One region of the Oerskovia sp. Root918 genome, then DNA from elsewhere that is predicted to be linked to it. Evidence: riboswitches for the same ligand, from Rfam matches in the RefSeq annotation. Region 1 holds a riboswitch; the other holds the start of a gene.

Evidence for each region. Region 1 has a riboswitch for cyclic di-AMP ahead of ASE27_RS02715 (C40 family peptidase). Riboswitches for the same ligand answer to the same signal wherever they lie in the genome.
Region 2: it holds a riboswitch for cyclic di-AMP, as region 1 does, so the genes downstream of both, ASE27_RS18610 (C40 family peptidase) here and ASE27_RS02715 (C40 family peptidase) in region 1, are expected to answer to the same signal.

Annotation. Positions count from the first base shown of each region.
Region 1 is NZ_LMJG01000001.1:633,853-637,208, forward strand. Features, by position in the region: gene serC (phosphoserine transaminase) at 1-157, opposite strand, end outside; gene ASE27_RS02710 (metal-dependent transcriptional regulator) at 290-1,006, shown strand; cyclic di-AMP (ydaO/yuaA leader) riboswitch at 1,228-1,417, shown strand; gene ASE27_RS02715 (C40 family peptidase) at 1,567-2,205, shown strand; gene ASE27_RS02720 (universal stress protein) at 2,472-3,356, shown strand, end outside.
Region 2 is NZ_LMJG01000017.1:67,953-71,308, reverse strand. Features, by position in the region: gene ASE27_RS18615 (sulfite exporter TauE/SafE family protein) at 1-246, shown strand, start outside; gene ASE27_RS18610 (C40 family peptidase) at 774-1,517, opposite strand; cyclic di-AMP (ydaO/yuaA leader) riboswitch at 1,572-1,766, opposite strand; gene ASE27_RS18605 (DUF4287 domain-containing protein) at 1,939-2,229, opposite strand; gene ASE27_RS18600 (response regulator transcription factor) at 2,303-2,587, opposite strand; gene ASE27_RS18595 (DUF305 domain-containing protein) at 2,701-3,315, opposite strand.

The sequences.
Region 1 (3,356 bases):
TGACCGGTGCCTGGCGGTGCGAGGTGCCGAGCACGGACGTGCCGGCCTCGACGAGCGCGCGCACCTGTGCGTCGCGGACCTTGGAGGGCCCGCAGCCGAAGCGGCCGTCGCTGGGCAGCAGGTGCGGGGGGACGGTGATCTGGGTGGGCTCAGGCACAGGGCAACGATAGTCCGGCCTGGCGCGAACACCGTCGGGCGTCCACAATGTCGGTGGCTCGGACCTAAACTAAGGTCAGCGGCCCGCCGGTGCGGCAGGTGCCCCCAAGCCCCCAAGCGACAGGAGCGCGACGTGACCGACCTGATCGACACCACCGAGATGTATCTGAAGACCATCTACGAGCTCGACGAGGAGGGCATCGTCCCCCTGCGTGCGCGCATCGCGGAGCGACTCGGACACTCGGGACCCACCGTCTCCCAGACGGTGGCCCGCATGGAGCGGGACGGTCTCGTCGTCGTGACGGGGGACCGTCACCTCGAGCTCACCCCGGACGGCCACGCCAAGGCTCAGCGCGTCATGCGCAAGCACCGCCTCGCGGAGCGACTGCTGACGGACGTCATCAAGCTCGACTGGGAGTTCGTGCACGTCGAGGCCTGCCGGTGGGAGCACGTCATGAGCGAGCTCGTCGAGAAGCGCCTCATCGGCCTGCTCGACCACCCGCACTACGACCCCTACGGCAACCCCATCCCGGGGCTCTCGGAGCTGGGTGAGGACATCCAGGAGATCGAGTACCTCGACGGCGTGGTGTCCCTGCCGGCGTACGTGGCCGCCGCGGACCGCGCGGGACGCCAGCCGGGCGGGCTGCGCGTGGTCGTGCAGCGCATCGCCGAGCCGCTCCAGACGGACACGGACCTGCTGGCCCGCATCGCGGCCGCGGGCATCCTGCCCCGCCAGGAGGTCACCGTCACGCCGGAGGCGGGGTCGTTCACGGTGTCCGCGGAGGGTGCGGAGACGGTCCTCGACCTGCCCGACGACGTCGCTCGCCACATCTTCGTCACGGCGCCCTGAGCGCAGCGCACCACGGGTTCCGCCGCCGCCCCGCACCCCCTTCGTGGGGTGCGGGGCGGCGGTGTTCTCGGCGCCTTCGCGGGGTGCCCGGGGCAACGATCTTGTGCCGGTTCGTCCTGCTATACCAGGCCTTTCCAGGGCGTCGTGACGGGAACGTGACATTCACCCGGAGGTCGTGTACGTTCGGTTCTGCTTCACGGATGAATCGTCCGTCGAGGCCCTTGCGCGGAACGCCGAACCCTGTCACCGCGCGAGGAGCACCACGACCCGATGACAGGGACGGGGGACCCAAATTCGGGTACCGGAAACGGTGCCCTTGGGGTGAAGCCAGACGGACCTCGGTCCTGACGGCCGGGTGATTCTCCCACCCGAACCCGACAGCTGACCTCGCAGGCGTCCAGGAGAGGTATCCAGTGAACGCAGTCACGACCGGCGCACGCCACCGTGCAGCGCGACGCCCGCTTTCCACCCTTGCTTCGGCGGCGACGGCTTCCTCCGTCGGCCGCCGCACCGCTGTCGTCGCTGCCTCGTCGGGACTGATCGTCTCGATGCTCGGCGCGATGCCCGCCAACGCTGCGCCCGTCGACCACGACACGGCCAAGCTCAACACCGTCGACCTGAACGCACTCACGACGCAGGCCCGCGCCGCGCTCGAGTCCGCTCCGTCCGTCACGGTCGCCGCTGAGGCCGGCTTCACGATCGAGAGCGCGGCCGTCGCCGTGACCCCCGCTCCTGAGCCCGAGCCCGAGCCCGTCGTCGAGCGCGCCACGCAGGCCTCCTCGCGCTCGGCCGCACGCACCGCGAACACCACGGCCACCACGTCGACGACCGAGAAGGCTGCTTCGGTCTCCGTCCCGGCCTCGGCCAACGGCAGCGCGATCGTCTCGATCGCCAGCCGCTACGTGGGCGTCCCGTACGTCTACGGCGGCACCACCCCGGACGGCTTCGACTGCTCCGGCTTCACGAGCTACGTCTTCGCGCAGGTCGGCATCACCCTCCCGCGCCAGTCGAGCGCCCAGGGCAACGTCGGCACCAAGGTGTCGCGTGCCGACGCTCAGCCCGGCGACCTGATCTGGACCCCCGGCCACATCTCGATCTACGCCGGTGACAACATGCAGATCGACGCACCGCGTCCCGGCAAGACGATCCAGTTCCGTCAGATCTGGCAGTCGAACCCCACGTTCATCCGCGTCGCCTGAGTCCCCTCGCAGGCCTCTGAGCCTCGCGGGAGCGATCTTCCGCAGCTCGAACAGCACCCCGTCACCCTGCCTCGTGCAGGGGGACGGGGTGCTGTCGTTCGCGGGGGAGCGAGGGCCGGGCCGACGGCAGGCGGGCCGTGGGAGCGCAGTGCGCCGACGAGGGAGCGACCCGCCCCTCCGGGGGTCCGGCGTCTCGGTGGACTTTGCCTGTTCTTTCGATAGGTTTGTCTCAGGATGGTGCTTCACCATCGGGAGGAGATGAAACCATGACTCGTGCAGAGATCGTGCTCGTCGGGGTCGACGGTTCGGAGCCCAGCCTGCACGCCCTGGACTGGGCGGCTGCGTACGCGCGCCAGGTCGGCTGGCCCCTGCACGTCGTGTGTTCGTACTCGCTCCCGTCCTTCACCGCGGCCTCGCTCGACGGCGGCTACGCGGCCCTGGACGACACCGCGATCCAGGAGGGTGCCAAGGCGGTCCTGGCCGAGGCCACCCAGCGGGCCGAGGCCGCGGGCGTCAGGACGACCGCCGCGATCGCGACCGGCGACGCCGCCGGTGTCCTGGTCGAGCTCTCCAAGGACTACAGCCTGGTCGTGGTGGGGACCCGCGGGCGGGGTGGGTTCACCGAGCGTCTGCTCGGCACCGTCTCGTCGGCGCTGCCCGCTCACTCGCGGTGCCCTACGGTCGTCGTGCCCCTGAAGTCGGGCGGGGAGGGCGGCGAGCTGCCGGCGATCCAGCCGCTCAAGCGGATCGTGGTCGGCGTGGACGGCTCACCGTCGGCCGACATCGCCCTGCGGCACGCCATCAAGCAGGCCAGGGCGTGGAGCGCCGAGCTCGTCGCCGTCGCCGGCGTGCCCGTCGGGGCGGGGGCCGGGCTGCTCGCCTGGCTGCCGGCCTCGATCGACCACCAGCAGGTCCTCGACGACATCACCGAGGGGCTCAACGTCATCGTGGACCGGCACGAGGCCGAGAACCCCGACGTCCCCATCAAGCGGATCGTGCTCGACGGGACGGGGGCCGAGCTCCTCACGGAGTTCTCGACGGCCTCGGACCTCGTGGTGGTCGGGTCGCGCGGGCGTGGTGGATTCACGGGGTTGCTCCTGGGCTCGACGAGCCAGGCGGTCCTGCACCACTCGGCCTGCCCCGTCATGGTC
Region 2 (3,356 bases), on a different contig from region 1:
CTCGGCCTGCCCGTCGCCGTCGCTGCCTCGATCACCTACGTGGTGGCCGGGGGCGCCTCGGCATCGGTCCTCGGGGCCGGTCACCTCGGCTACGTCGACCTCTCAGCCTTCGTCGGCCTGGCGATCGGATCCGTCCTGGGGATCGTCCTCACGCGCCGGTTCGTCGGCCGGATGCCGGACCACGTGCACGCCCGGGCCTACCTCGTGCTGCTCGCGGTGGTCCTCGTGGCGACCATCGTCGTCTGACGGGCTCGGCCCGTTCCCGAGCAGAACACCGACCCAGGCGACCGACAGGCATCCGGCCACCGCGATCTCGTCCGGGGAGGCGCCGGCCGACGCAGCGGCGCGGACCGCCTCGGCGACCGGTTCGAGGACGTGCCGGTCAGGCGCCTCGGGCAGGTCGCTCGTGAGGGCGGCTAGGCGTGCGAGGGCGGTCTCCGACGACGGGTCCACGCGTGGAACCTACCAAGGGCCCCGGATGAGTTGTCAGAACGTGGCCGGTGGTGAGCCCGGGCCACTTCTGACAGCTCGGCGGTAGCGGCGGGTCCGGCCGACTGGCTGCGGAGCCCCCGGATCAGTTGTCAGAACGTGGCCGGGGTATGGCCCGGCCACGTTCTGACAACTCATCCGCGGCGGTGGTCGTGGAGCGCACCTCAGGGAGCGCCGCCCAGGGAGCGATGTCCCGGGGGCGCCGCCCCGCTCGCACGCTCGTGCCCGGGAACGCACGAGGCCCCGTCCACAGTGCTGTGGACGGGGCCTCGTGGGCGGGAAGATCAGCCGACGCGGACGAACGTCGGGTTGTTCTGCCAGATCTTGCTGTACTTGACGGTGCTGCCCGGGGTCGTGGCCTCGATCTGCATGCCGTTGCCGGCGTAGATCGCGACGTGACCGGGGGTCCAGATGATGTCTCCGGGGCGAGCCTCGGAGGCCGAGACGGCCGTGCCCGCGTTGCGCTGCGCACCGGACTGGTGCGGGAGCGAGACGCCGAGCTGTCCGTACACGTACTGGACCAGGCCCGAGCAGTCGAACCCGCTGGGCGAGGAGCCGCCGTACACGTAGGGCACGCCCACGTACTTCATGGCGATGTCGACGACCGACGAGCCGGAGGCCGCAGGCGCCGGGGCGGCGGCCTGGACGGTCTTGGTCGCGGCGGGCGCGGCACGCTCGACCGAGCGCGACGGCGCGGCGGCACGCTGCGGTGCAGGCGCGGGAGCCGGCTCGGGCTCCGGCTCGGGCTCCGGTGCGGGGGTCACGGCGACCGGGGCCTGCTCGATCGCGAGCGCCGCGTCGGCGGCGACCGTGACCACAGGGCTGGTCTGCAGGGCCTCGCGGGCCTGAGCGGTGACGGCGGCGAGGTCGACCGTGCCGACCGACGTCTTCGCCTGGTCGGTCGAGGGGGCCGCGTTCGCCGGAGCCGTGAAGACCGAGATCAGCAGGCCGGACGAGGCCGCGACGACGGCGCTGCGGCGGGCGACCGAGCTGACGCTCGACGCGGCGGATCGTCCGAGGGACGTCAAGGGGGTGATAGGACGGTGCGCAGCACGATGGCGCGCGGACGTGCGTGAGGTCACGAGTGTTCTCCTGGACGCCTGAGAGGTCAGCTGTCGGGTTCGGGTCGGAGAAGCTCACCCGGCCGTGCGGACCGAGGTCCGTGCGGCTTCACCCCAAGGACACCGTCTCCGGTGCCCACAAGAATGGGTCCCCCACCCCTGTCATGGGTGTAGTTCGTGGCCTCGGGAGGTGACAGGGTTCGGCGTCCACCTGAGGGCTCCGGCGAGAGGGTTCTCTGCGAAGCAGAATCGACGGTACATGGCAAGAGAGGGATTGTCACAGTGAGGTAACGAACTCCGCGAGTCGGACATCGATCCCTTTCGTCGACGAACCGCACCTTCTGCGAGAGGGCGCGCGCCGCCGTCGGGCACGGCGGGACGCCCCGCCTCAGGCGGGCTTGGTCGCCTTGCCGTCCAACCACAGGGTGTCCGACTCGTCGCGGTGCGTACCGGTCGACCCGACGTGCTTGCTGTCGATCGTGGGCCCCTTCTTGATGACGTGGACCAGCGCCATCGCGTGGCCACGACCCAGGTCGTAGTCCTCCTTGAGCCACTCCACGATCACGCCGGCCTTGACCGACGGGTCGTCGTAGCCCTTCTGCTGCGCGATCGTCAGGAGCTCGCGCGGGGTGAGCCCCGTCTTGTCCTCGATGGTGTCCAGGTACGCCTGAAAAGACATGGGGTCCTCGGTTCTCTCGGTCCAGCAGGTGCGGTCGAGGGGTCAGACCGCACCGACCAGCAGAACTCATCGGTCAGGACGGCGCACCTTCTGGTCGGTGCCGCACGCGCCGCGCGACCCAGCCGCGCTGCGCGGCCAGGACCCCCGCCTGGAAACGGCTCGTCGCACCGAGCACCTGGAAGAGCGTCGCCACGTGCCGACGGCACGTGCGGACGCTGATGCCGAGGCGACCGGCGATGGCCTCGTCCGTGAGCCCCGCGCTCAGCCCCGACAGGATCGAGACCTGCACCGTCGTCAGCACGGACCTGCCCCCGTCCTGGGGCGTCCCGACGATCTCCGACAGCTCCCTGTCGACCATGCTGCCCCCCTTCTCCCGACGTCCGGGAGTGTAGCCACGGCGGGCCGCTACCGGCCGGTAGCGTTCGCGCGGGGCGGGGCAGGCGCGCGGCGGCGCGAGGAAGGCGCGCGGTGCTACCGCCCGAGCAGCCCGTCGATCTCGGCCATCTCGGCCGTCTGCACGTCGACCATCTGCTGCGCGAGGTCCTGCAGGTCGGTGTACCCACCGTCCGCGATCTCGCCCTGCGTCATCGCGATCGCGCCCTCGTGGTGCGAGTGCATGAGCTCGAGGAACGTCTTCTCGGCCTCTGCCACCGCTGTCGCGTCCCCCGCGCTCGCGTCCGCGAGACGTTCGAGCGACCCCATCTGGTCGCCCGTCAGCATGCCGTTCGCGATGTGCACCGAGTGCATCTGCATGAGGTCGTCCTGCCCCCACGCGTCGGCCCAGCCGCGCATGATCCCGATCTCCTCGGCCTGCCCGTCGAGGATCCGCTGCGCGAGGTCGCGCGTCGCGTCGCTCACGCCGTCGACGGCCAGGATGATCTCGCTCATCTCGACGGCCTGCTCGTGGTGCGGGGTCATCATCGCGAGGAAGTGCAGGTCCGTGTCGTTCGCCTCGGCCGGCGCCACCCCCTCCGAGGCGGCCGACGAGGCCGGCGCCTCCGCCTGGGGTGCATCCCCTCCGGTCGAGCACCCCGCGAGGGCTGCTGTCACGACGAGCGCGGTGAGGACGGCGGGCAGCTTCTTCATGAGGACTCCGGTGTGTCTCGGGATCGCCGGGGCACGCGGGC